2 regions of the Bacillus sp. LQ01 genome follow, and region 2 is predicted to be linked to the other one. Evidence: a T-box and tRNA genes for the amino acid it is inferred to sense, from the RefSeq annotation. Region 2 holds a T-box; the other holds one or more tRNA genes.
What was found. A T-box is a leader RNA that pairs with one kind of tRNA and senses whether it is charged. The one in region 2 lies ahead of tyrS (tyrosine--tRNA ligase), so its partner is inferred to be a tRNA-Tyr.

Region 1: it has a tRNA-Tyr gene. The T-box ahead of tyrS (tyrosine--tRNA ligase) is inferred to sense a tRNA for this amino acid. The anticodon was not compared.

What each region holds. Positions count from the first base shown of each region.
Region 1 is NZ_JBYEZL010000006.1:195,442-201,716, forward strand. It holds gene queG (tRNA epoxyqueuosine(34) reductase QueG) at 1-333, opposite strand, end outside; tRNA gene AC22L0_RS26170 (tRNA-Gly) at 533-606, opposite strand; gene AC22L0_RS26175 (DsbA family protein) at 722-1,372, opposite strand; gene AC22L0_RS26180 (transglycosylase domain-containing protein) at 1,560-2,336, opposite strand; gene AC22L0_RS26185 (NUDIX hydrolase) at 2,829-3,290, opposite strand; gene AC22L0_RS26190 (YebC/PmpR family DNA-binding transcriptional regulator) at 3,438-4,157, opposite strand; partial or broken gene AC22L0_RS26195 (DUF3884 family protein) at 4,376-4,483, shown strand; tRNA gene AC22L0_RS26200 (tRNA-Leu) at 4,601-4,682, opposite strand; tRNA gene AC22L0_RS26205 (tRNA-Cys) at 4,693-4,763, opposite strand; tRNA gene AC22L0_RS26210 (tRNA-Gly) at 4,778-4,852, opposite strand; tRNA gene AC22L0_RS26215 (tRNA-Gln) at 4,858-4,932, opposite strand; tRNA gene AC22L0_RS26220 (tRNA-His) at 4,996-5,071, opposite strand; tRNA gene AC22L0_RS26225 (tRNA-Trp) at 5,091-5,164, opposite strand; tRNA gene AC22L0_RS26230 (tRNA-Tyr) at 5,172-5,255, opposite strand; tRNA gene AC22L0_RS26235 (tRNA-Thr) at 5,266-5,341, opposite strand; tRNA gene AC22L0_RS26240 (tRNA-Phe) at 5,360-5,435, opposite strand; tRNA gene AC22L0_RS26245 (tRNA-Asp) at 5,445-5,520, opposite strand; tRNA gene AC22L0_RS26250 (tRNA-Met) at 5,524-5,600, opposite strand; tRNA gene AC22L0_RS26255 (tRNA-Val) at 5,627-5,702, opposite strand; tRNA gene AC22L0_RS26260 (tRNA-Glu) at 5,707-5,781, opposite strand; tRNA gene AC22L0_RS26265 (tRNA-Ser) at 5,799-5,890, opposite strand; tRNA gene AC22L0_RS26270 (tRNA-Asn) at 5,893-5,967, opposite strand; rRNA gene rrf (5S ribosomal RNA) at 5,976-6,091, opposite strand; partial or broken rRNA gene AC22L0_RS26280 (23S ribosomal RNA) at 6,192-6,275, opposite strand, start outside.
Region 2 is NZ_JBYEZL010000003.1:162,514-168,788, forward strand. It holds gene AC22L0_RS21500 (DUF1641 domain-containing protein) at 1-356, shown strand, start outside; gene AC22L0_RS21505 (NAD(P)/FAD-dependent oxidoreductase) at 401-1,579, shown strand; gene tyrS (tyrosine--tRNA ligase) at 1,888-3,147, opposite strand; T-box leader at 3,204-3,419, opposite strand; gene murB (UDP-N-acetylmuramate dehydrogenase) at 3,517-4,434, opposite strand; gene AC22L0_RS21520 (SET domain-containing protein) at 4,817-5,212, opposite strand; gene AC22L0_RS21525 (DUF4077 domain-containing protein) at 5,421-6,275, opposite strand, start outside.

The sequences.
Region 1 (6,275 bases), on a different contig from region 2:
ATCTCGTAAAACAAGATGATAATCTTGTCCCCAAGAAGCACGACAAAAAATCCCACGGCGTTCTCCACGCTTACTTAATGGTGCATTTTTTAATTTTGAAGGATATGCTAAAGCAATCGCAATAATTGATTTAGCACCCGGTAATAACAGTTGCGGATTCGTTCTCTTCTCTATATCAGGCTCTTCAAATCCAGATTGATAATTTAATTGTTGTTGCTGGATTAAGCGCTGCTTTAATTCCTCAAAAGGAGAAGCACTCGCAAAGCCTATTTTATCTATGCCAATTGTTTTACTATACGCAATTACATCTTGCTTTAATTGTTCAAAATCCACTCTTAATCGCCTCCTCAGATGAATCCATCCCTTATGTAACGACTCTATTGGTTAGTAATTCACTTTTGGAATACTATTATTTACTTCTATTTTCGCATGTAATTAGGTTTTTCAAACATTAAAAAACGCAATGCCTCGTTTATCTCGGAAACGAAACACTGCGTTGATCACAATTTATAGAAAAACATTTAATAAAATTTGGAGCGGGTGAAGAGAATCGAACTCTCGACCAGAGCTTGGAAGGCTCTTGTTTTACCACTAAACTACACCCGCAAATATGAATTACATATAAGATATTAGAATAACTTATGTAAAGTAGTATAGCATGTAAAAAAAGTAGAGGCAAGAATTTTATCGAAAAAAGTCGAAAAAGTGATGAGAGACCTCATCACTTTTTCAATTCTTTATCAATTGCCTTCTTCATACTATCGAAATCAGGGTTTGCAAGATTTCCGTTTACATATACAGAAGGAGCACCTTGAACTTTTAATTTTTGAGCACGATCTGAATCTTTACGTACTTTTTCTTTAATGTCTTTACTGTGTAAATCTTTCTTAAATTGCTCTACATCAACTTTTGGAAGTTTCTCTTTCACAATGCTAAGAAGCAAATCTTCTGTAATCCATTCTTCCGTATCTTTCTTTTGATTTTGATAAATCTCATCATAGAAGATCCAGAATGAATCTTTATCTTGTTTATAAATTGCTTCACCAGCTGCTGCACCTAAATCCGAGTCTTTTCCGATAAATGGGAAGTTAATAAAATATAACTGCACTTTGCCTTTATCAATATACTCTTCTTTTAATCGAGGTAATACTGTTACATCCCAAGTACGACAAGCAGGACATTTAAAGTCTCCAAATTCAACTACCTTAACTGGAGCATCATCTTTCCCTAAAGATTGTTGCGTAGAATAAGCAAACATCTCATTCCCTTTATCTTTTTTGTCATTTATGATGCTATACGCAATTGTTCCAATTACAATCAATACTGCGATAGAAAAAACTATACCAAGAGCCATGAGTTTATTTGATTTCATATACATTCCTCTTTAAATTCATATTCTGTATACAGCATTGTACACAATACACATAATATCAACACTTATATACGTCACGCAATGAACACGCTCACATAAATTACAAAAACACAATAATTGTGACGATATTGTGTCACAATTTGTCACAATTTATTCAAAAAAAGAAGCTCCTCTGTAGGAACTTCTCTTAACTTACTGCTTTTTTGCGCGCGCTATTTAACATCGACTGCTCTATTTTTATATCATGACGAATTACTAATTTCTCACTAACTGCTTGAACATACTCATCATGGCTTATATAGCCTTCTTTCTCCATTAGTCTCAAAACGACATTTCGTCTCTCTACTGCTTTATCATAGTTTTGGGCAGGTGAGTAATAAGCAGGTGCTTTTACTACAGCAGCCATCATTGCACTTTCAGCCAACGTTAATTGGTTCACCTTTTTACCGAAGTAAAGGTTTGCTGCTTTTTCAATTCCCCACGCTCCTTCTCCATAATAAATATTACTTACATATAATTTTAAAATTTCATCCTTCGTAAATGTGCGTTCAATTTTTTTCGTATAAAAAATCTCTTTCCACTTACGAGAAAATGTACGTTCATTTGTTAAAAAAGCATTTTTAGATAGCTGTTGTGTAATCGTGCTTCCTCCTTGCACGACACCACCAGCCTTTATATTCTCAACTGAGGCTCTAATAATTGCTATATAATCTAAACCGTTATGATGATAAAATCTTTTATCTTCTGTCGCAATAAATGCATGTGTTAATGATTCTGGCACCTCTAACTTAGCCGGTACATGTAATTTACTAATATCACTTTTCTCAATCATTACATTTCCAATGAATAATAACGTACAACTTAACAATAATAATAATATAATGGCTTTATAAAAAAGTTTAGTCATTGGATTTAATGCAACTTTTTGATGATAGTTCACCCTAGATAATACTCGTTCTTTCATCTTGAACACCTCTTTTCCACACAGCATATAACTCTTACTTTAAGAATACATTGTTGTAAAAAAATATCCCATCGATTTCTCTTACACGTACCTTACATCATTGTAAGGTATAAAGTGAAACTTTAATGAGCCCTCATCAATCAGGCTTACTGCCCAGCAAATAGTGGGATAAAAAAGTATTGTATCACAGTATTTTTTTATCTACTATTCATCTGAAATATTGAATATAGGTTATGTTAAAGCACGAATAACCAATAAAAGAGAAACCCTTAAGACTATTATATTTTCACTTTACACTTTAATTATATCATCTACAAATATATATACTTTTGACTATCTAGTAATCTAAATGTATATAACATATAGATTTATTATACAGAACAAACGTTCTATAAATCAATACTAGTGTTATTATTATTTTGACCTTTTTCTTAAACAGTATACAAAAAAGAGTAGTGATTCGAATGTATCTCAAATCGGCTACTCTTTTCTTTACAATCTTCCTATTAAATTATACGGCTGTACTTCCCACGTTTCATACGGAATAAAATGTGTTGCTCTCATTGCATCAAGCGTTCTGGATTTCATATGAGGACGCGTTATATACTCATCTATGTTCTCTTCATTTAAATCAACAAATTTAGCCTCTTGTATCTCTTCAGGTTGAGTTTTTATTTCACCACTTATATATGCTACTTTAAAAACAACAGCTAGAATATGCATAGAGGTATTATAATAAACCCCTGTAATTCCGATAGGCTTCACCGTTAACCCTGTTTCCTCTTTTATTTCCCTACAGACAGCTTGATCGAGCGCTTCGCCTTCTTCTACCTGTCCTCCTGGCAACTCCCACGTATCAGCTCGCCAGTGCACTTTTGTTAATAACACTTCATTTTTTTCATTTGTTAAATAACCTGCTACAGCAACTATATGCTTTGGTGTCTTATGTTCCATATTAAGCCTCCTAGAGATAATGAATATTTTATATATCCCTATAATCATATTCACTACCTACAACAAAATACCTTTAATACTTCATCACCTTAATTAACTTCATAAAAAAAGACCCTATCCGCTAAGCGAAAAGGGTCATCTATCGTATTACTCTCCTAAGTCTACGTTGTGATAAACTTGTTGAACATCTTCCAAATCTTCTAATGCATCAACCATTTTCTCAAATTGTGCTTGAGCATCTTCAGGAAGTGTTACATCACTTTGTGCAAGCATTGTTAATTCTGCAACTGTAAACTCCTCAACGCCAGCACCTTTAAGTGCAGATTGTACTGCATGGAATTGATCTGGTTCAGCATACACGATAACAGAATCTTCTTCTTCTAGAATGTCACGTGCATCTACATCTGCTTCCATTAAAATTTCAAGAACTTCATCTGATGTTTTACCTTCAAGGCCGATAACAGCTGTCGCATCAAACATGTAAGCTACAGAACCGTTCACACCCATATTACCACTGTTTTTGCTAAATGCAGCTCGTACATCTGCTGCAGTACGGTTTACGTTATTTGTAAGTGTATCTACAATAACCATAGCTCCATTTGGTCCGAATCCTTCATAACGAAGCTCGTCATAATTTTCTTCTGAACCGCCTTTTGCTTTTTCAACTGCACGATCAATAATTGTTCTTGGAACATTGTATGTTTTCGCACGCTCTAATACAACTCTTAGCGCTTGGTTTGATTCTGGATCTGGCTCGCCTTGTTTTGCTGCCACATAAATTTCACGCCCAAATTTCGCGTATATACGGCTTGTATTTGCATCTTTTGATGCTTTTTTGTCTTTAATATTGTTCCATTTACGGCCCATACTTTCCACTCTCTTTCCCGTTTTAAATCTACATAAAAATATTAATATGAAATATAATGTGTGTTCAACACATTTTTAAAAGAAATATAAAAAGTTCATTTTTGATTCATATTACAGACATAATATAAATCACTATCATTTTGTTCTTTCGACAAGTTATATTATACATGAATTCCTACGTTTATTACGAATTTTAGAAGCACCTAGTATAATTTAACAAAAAGAAGTTTTTAGAGATTACAAACTTAACCGTTGATAATGTACTAATATCTACTGGTGGTATCGGATTTAACTTCATGTCACCGGGGTGGAGAAATTCTCTCTAGAGTACTCGAAAGAAATATTGTATATACAATATTTTTTCTGCTTATTTTGTCATGTAATGAAAAGAAAACAAAAAAGCTCTATACTAATTGTATAGAGCTTTTTTACGCCGTTCATGATACCGATGGTCGGGGTCGAACCGACACTCCCGAAGGAACACGATTTTGAGTCGTGCGCGTCTGCCAATTCCGCCACATCGGCACAAAAGAAAAGGCGGCAACCGGATTTGAACCGGTGATAAAGGTTTTGCAGACCTCTGCCTTACCACTTGGCTATGCCGCCATATTAAATTTTATTGGAGCGGAAGACGGGATTCGAACCCGCGACCCCAACCTTGGCAAGGTTGTATTCTACCACTGAACTACTTCCGCAAAAATGGCTGGGCTAGCTGGATTCGAACCAGCGCATGACGGAGTCAAAGTCCGTTGCCTTACCGCTTGGCTATAGCCCATCGAATTCTTACTTAATTATATGTACGTATCCATTAGATTATTTGCAATTTTTAAAATAAAAATGGGGCGACTGATGGGAATCGAACCCACGAATGCCGGAGCCACAATCCGGTGCGTTAACCACTTCGCCACAACCGCCATGTTGTGTAAATATATTTGGCAGGGGCAGTAGGAATCGAACCCACACTGGAGGTTTTGGAGACCTCAGTTCTACCTTTAAACTATGCCCCTATGTAAATGGTGGAGGGGGGCAGATTCGAACTGCCGAACCCGAAGGAGCGGATTTACAGTCCGCCGCGTTTAGCCACTTCGCTACCCCTCCGAAACTTACATGGTGCCGGCTAGAGGACTTGAACCCCCAACCTACTGATTACAAGTCAGTTGCTCTACCAATTGAGCTAAGCCGGCGTATTTTATTAAAATAAATGGTGGCTCGGGACGGAATCGAACCGCCGACACGAGGATTTTCAGTCCTCTGCTCTACCGACTGAGCTACCGAGCCTTATTAAAATGGCGGTCCCGACCGGGGTCGAACCGGCGATCTCCTGCGTGACAGGCAGGCATGTTAACCACTACACCACGGGACCATTTGGTTGCGGGGACAGGATTTGAACCTGCGACCTTCGGGTTATGAGCCCGACGAGCTACCGTGCTGCTCCACCCCGCGATAATACTATTTATATAAAATTTATATGGTGGAGGATGACGGGATCGAACCGCCGACCCCCTGCTTGTAAGGCAGGTGCTCTCCCAGCTGAGCTAATCCTCCAAAGTGGTGACCCGTACGGGATTCGAACCCGTGTTACCGCCGTGAAAGGGCGGTGTCTTAACCACTTGACCAACGGGCCAAATATTATAAATCCTATGGCGGAGAGCAAGGGATTCGAACCCTTGATACGCTTGTGACGTATACACGATTTCCAATCGTGCTCCTTCGGCCAACTCGGACAGCTCTCCAATGGCTCCGCAGGTAGGAATCGAACCTACGACCGATCGGTTAACAGCCGATAGCTCTACCGCTGAGCTACTGCGGAATAATATTGCCTGGCAACGTCCTACTCTCACAGGGACAAGGTCCCAACTACCATCGGCGCTAGAGAGCTTAACTTCCGTGTTCGGTATGGGAACGGGTGTGACCTCTCTGCCATCATTACCAGACATTATTCTTTTGAGACAATCATTATTATAACTTATTTACTTTAAAAGTCAACAAGTTTTTTATGTTCTCTCAAAACTAGATAACATTGCTACATATTATATGGTTAAGTCCTCGATCTATTAGTATTCGTCAGCTCCACATGTCACCATGCTTCCACCTCGAACCTATCAACCTGATCATCTT
Region 2 (6,275 bases):
AGTTGTTAAAACCTGAGGTACAAGAATCATTAACAACACTAGTAGAACAGCTTCCAAAATTAACTGAGCTTGTTAATATTTTAACTAAGTCTTATGACTTCGCTCAAACTGTTGCTACTGATGAAGTATTAAAAAGCGACACTGTTGGTGCAATTACAGAGCTTGTAGAACCTGTAAAAGATACAGTGAAAAGCATGGCTGCAACTGCAATCGAAGCGAAAGATCGTGCTGAAGAAAGCAACGAAGTTATCGGCCTATTCGGCCTGTTAAAATTACTAAAAGATCCACAAGCACAAAAAATGTTCCGCTTTGTGAACGCATATCTTCAAATTAGTGCAGAACGTAACAATAAATAATTTAACTTATAACAACAATTAGTAAAGACGGGGGATATCATACTATGTCAAAACAAATTGTCATCTTAGGCGCTGGTTATGGCGGTCTTCTTGCCGCTTTAAACGTACGTAAATATTACAGCAAATCAGAAGCACAAGTTACAGTGATTAACCAATACCCAACACACCAAATCATCACTGAACTACACCGCCTTGCAGCTGGTAACGTGTCTGAGCAAGCAGTTGCAATGCCACTTACAAAGCTTTTCAAAGGGAAAGACATCGATCTTAAAATCGCAACAGTTGAGTCATTCTCAGTTGATAGCAAAGAAATCAAACTAGCTGGTGGCACTACTTTATCTTACGATGCACTTGTAGTTGCTTTAGGAAGTAAAACTGCTTACTTCGGTATTCCAGGACTAGAAGAAAACAGCATGGTATTAAAATCTGCTGCTGATGCAAACAAAATCTACAAACACGTTGAAGACCGTATTCGTGAATACGCGAAAACGAAAAACGAAGCTGATGCTACAATCGTAATCGGTGGTGGCGGATTAACTGGCGTTGAGCTAGTTGGTGAGCTTGCTGACATTATGCCTAAACTTGCAAAAAGCCACGGCGTAAATCCAAAAGAAGTGAAACTTCTTCTTGTTGAAGCAGGTCCAAAAATCCTTCCAGTATTACCAGACCACTTAATCGAACGTGCAACTACTAGCCTAGAAGCACGCGGTGTTACATTCTTAACTGGTCTTCCTGTAACAAACGTTGCTGGCAATGAAATCGACTTAAAAGACGGTCAAAAACTTGTTGCTAACACATTCGTTTGGACAGGCGGCGTACAAGGTAACCCATTAATCGGTGAATCAGGTCTTGAAGTTAACCGTGGACGTGCAACAGTTGATGCATACCTACAATCTACTTCTCACAAAGACGTATTCGTTGCTGGAGACAGCGCTGTTGTCTTCGCTCCAGACGGACGTCCATACCCACCAACTGCACAAATCGCTTGGCAAATGGGTGAGTTAATTGGATACAACTTATACGCAGCACTAGAAGGCAAAGCATTGGAAGAGTTCGCACCTGTAAACTCTGGAACACTTGCTAGTCTAGGACGTAAAGATGCGGTTGCTACAATTGGAGCAAGCAATACTCCACTTAAAGGCTTACCAGCATCATTAATGAAAGAAGCAAGTAACGTTCGTTACTTATCACACATTAAAGGTCTATTCAGCTTAGCTTACTAATCTGAATATAAGCCCGAATCATGCCCTGCATGGTTCGGGCTATTTTTTATCCGTAATTTTCTCTAACTTATTTATTCGTCAAAAAAATTATATACCCTTTAAATTTATCTAAATATACTGACTTTTTATAATGAAAGCTGTCCCGTTCGGAACAGCTCTTATTGTCGCTTTTTGTCGGTAAATCGATATATTGGGAAAATCGCTGATATATTCGGATTTGCGCTGATATATTTCGAAAATCGCCGATATAATTTGAGTTACGGTCGATATATTCGAAAAATCGCCGATATATTTTCCAACCTTACTTATTATCCTAATTTCACAAGACTGTAGTTCTTCTTCCCTTTACGAATAATAATAAATCTTCCATCAAATGAATTTTCTACAGTAACATCTGTACCCACATCTGTTACTTTCTCACCATTCATAGAAATCGCACCATTATTAATGTCCTCGCGTGCTTGTCGTCTAGATGGTTCAATCCCTAAATCGACTAGCCACTCTACGATGTTTTTCGTCTCTTTTGAAGACTGGAATGTTGGCATTTCTTTAAAGCCTTGTTCAATTTCATCAGCTGTTAACGATTTAATATCTCCGCTAAATAACGCTGCTGTAATTTTCTCAGCTTGCAGGAACGCCTCTTCTCCATGAACAAATTTCGTCATTTCTTCCGCTAACACTTTTTGCGCTTCACGTTTATGAGGCTCTGTTTCTACCTTCGTTGCTAATTCATCAATACGCTCTTTCGTTAAGAACGTAAAGTATTTCAAGTATTTAATTACGTCACGGTCATCTGTATTTACCCAGAACTGGTAAAATTCAAACGGTGTCGTTTTTTCAGGATCAAGCCAAACCGCACCACCCGCTGATTTACCAAACTTCGTACCGTCCGATTTTAATAATAACGGAATCGTTAATCCGAATACTTTCGCCTCATGACCTTCTAACTTACGAATTAAATCTAAACCACTCGTAATATTTCCCCATTGGTCACTGCCACCAATTTGAAGTTGAACATCCTCTTTCGTGTATAAATGGTGGAAGTCCATCGCTTGCAAAATTTGGTACGTGAATTCTGTGAAAGAAATACCTGTATCTAAACGGCTTGCTACAATATCCTTCGCTAACATGCTATTGATGCTAAAGTTTTTCCCGTAATCACGTAAAAACTCAATAATATTTATTTCATGTGTCCAATCATAGTTATTTACCATCTTCACTTCGCTATTTCCACCAAAATCAAATAGCTTTTTCATTTGTGCTGTTAACGCATCTACATTATGCTGAACCACTTCTAACGTTTGAAGCTGACGCTCTGATTGTCTTCCACTCGGATCACCAATTGTTCCTGTTGCCCCGCCAATTAAAATAACAGGATGATGGCCAGCTAATTGGAATCTCTTCATCATCATAAACGGAATCAAATGTCCGATATGCATACTATCACCAGTTGGATCAACTCCGCAGTATAGTGAAATCTTTTTCTCTTCTACTAGCTTACGTAAGCCTTCTTCGTCAGTCTGCTGATTAACGGCGCCGCGCCATTCTAATTCATCAATAATATTCATCTTTTGTCATCCCCTTTATTTTTTAAAAACAAAAAAGCCCCTATGTCTACGATAGACATAGGGACGATTATTCACCGTGTTACCACCCAGTTTGCATAAATAGCATAGCTACTCATACCACTCTTAGCAATAATATCGATTGCTAGTCCGCTTAGCATTACCTAAGATACTCCAGAGTGTAATTCGCAAGTTTGTTTGTGCTAGGTTCCAGCAACCCCTAGCTCTCTCGTTAACAGTGACAAACTGCTACTGGGCTCTTTCAACGTATGTTATTTGTTAAATTATTAGCCATTATATTGAATTGAAAACAAATTGTCAACAATACCCAAATGTTATTTTAAAATAATTCATATCTTCATACGTATTTCGTTATTCTTTATCTTCTCCAATAATCCTTACTTCTCGCTCCAACTTCACGCCAAATTTCTCTTCAACTGTCTTTTGTACGAAGTGAATTAAATCGATGTAATCTTGTGCTGTTCCGTTATCAACATTCACCATAAATCCAGCGTGTTTTAAAGAAACTTCTACTCCACCAATTCGCTTACCTTGTAGTCCTGAGTCTTGAATTAACTTACCAGCAAAGTTATTTGGTGGGCGCTTAAATACGCTACCACATGAAGGATATTCTAGAGGCTGTTTTGACTCACGTTTAAACGTTAAATCATCCATTTTGGCTTTAATTTCTTCATGTACACCTTCTTCAAGTTCAAATCTCGCTTCAAGAATAATGTAATGGTTGTTCGCAAATACACTCTTACGATATCCAAATTCAAATGCTTCTTTCGTCAAAGTACGTAGCTCTCCATCACCTGTCATTACGACAGCTTCTGTTAATACAAACGAAATTTCACCGCCGTATGCACCAGCATTCATATATAATGCTCCGCCAACTGAACCTGGAATACCACAAGCAAACTCAAGACCCGTTAAGTTATGGTCTAAGGCAATACGTGATACGTCAATAATTGCTGCACCGCACTGTGCTACAATCGTCGTTCCTGTTACAGTAACACCTGTAATATGAATTAAACTTACTGTAATCCCGCGAATTCCACCATCTTTAATAATGACATTTGATCCATTTCCTAAAAACGTAACTGGAATATTATATTCGTTCGCATATTTAATAACTTCTTGAATTTCGTCATAATTTGTAGGCGCAACAAAAACATCTGCTTTTCCGCCAACCTTAATATGCGTATGATTCTTTAACATTTCATCTTGTTTAACATGTCCTTCAGGCAATACCGTACTTAAATATTTATAAACCTCTTGCATATTCATTTTACGATTCCTCTATTTCTATATTCATTTTATCCCGTTATACGGGCCCATAATACCCCCACGTACATGAAAGAACCTAAAGTGGTGGATACAGTGTACCCAAAATCAATTCGAGACACCTATAAACCTCTTAATTTATAAGAGGTGCCACTCATATTAAAATATATATTGCATAATAAAGCAACCCAAATGGACTACTAAACTTGACATGTCATCAGAAAGACAACAATTTGTAAAATATATGACTTTTTCAAAACACTATCCCTCAGTATCTTACTATACCACACAAAAAGAAAGTGGTATTTTTTTGTACTTTTTACTTTATTTACATCAATAAAAAAGAGCACATCCCACAGAATGTGCTCTTTCTATACTCTTTATATTACTTTTCGTTCTCTTCTTTTTCTTTATCAAACCATAACAGCTCATCGTTATCAACTTCACCATTATAATTGATTAAAATTTCTTCTCCTGCTTTTATATCTTTATAAGCATAGAAGTTAAATGTATGATTCTCAAAAACGATGTCATACGTTGCATTCGGTGTATATGAATGATTAAATAACATACCATATCCTAAAAGGATTGCCGTATGATTGATTCCATACTCAAATGCGTAATCAGCAAGTAACGTTTTCTCAATATGTTCATGCTGTTCATTCGGATAAGAGATAACTGGTGCTGCGTGTATCAACTCACCCTTTTTAATATCACGAGTTGCAAATACACCTCTATTAAATTCTCCATCACTAAGTTCAGAAGTCTTAACTTCGATCATATGCGTCACCTATATAATTCTTTCTTTGAAGTATTTTATTCCGCTATTTGCGGATAGCTTGATTGGTGAGGGCTAATAATCAGTATGTACTAGTCTCACTTTATCTCCTTAAGCTTGGCAGAAAACGCGCAGAAAAGCAATTAAATTCCTATCAAGTATTCGTTTCAATGAAAAAAGAGCACATCACTCGTGCTCTTTCTAAGCAATATTACTTTTCTAAAATATCTTCTAACAACTTCACTTGCTCGCTAACAGTTTGTAACGTCTTCACTGACGTATCATTTCGATGTTTTTCTTCTTCCACACTCGCTAGCACTTCTTCTGTAGCTGTAGAAGTTTGCTGAATTACGTTAGAAGCATGCGTAACATCCTTTACGATATTCGTCGTTTTAACTTGGAAACTTTCTTGTTGAACAACAACCTCTCGCATTACTTCATTAATCGCATCAATAAACTTCCCTAAATCAGTTACATTTGTTAAAACGCTTGCTAACATCTCGTTACATTCTTCTTGCACTCTTTCTGACTTCTCTACTTGCACTTCTACCTTACTTGCTTGATTACTAAACTCCTTCAAAATCCCTTGAATTCTTCCCGCAGAACGATTTGATTCTTCAGCAAGCTTTAACACTTCACTCGCTACAATAGCAAAACCTTTTCCATGCTCGCCTGCCCTCGCAGCTTCAATATTTGCATTTAAAGCTAGCAAACTCGTCTGACTTGAAATATTCGTTATTACATCTACAATTTCATTAATTTGTTTCGATTGCATCATTAAATCTCTAAATATAATTCCAGACTGTGAAACAACATCATTTAAACTTCTCATGTTAGTTTCAAAATTTCTTAGAGTATGTACACTACCTTTTGAAATTTCTAAGCTTTCATCCACATGAGCCGATGCAGTTCTTACTTGAGAGATGATTTGCTCAATATTTCCCTCCATATCATTCAATACTTCTACCGAACGATACATCATCTCTGATTGTGATTGCGTACCAACTGCCACCTCTTCAAAGGCAAAATTAATTTCACTCATCGATTCCATCGACGTGTTCATATT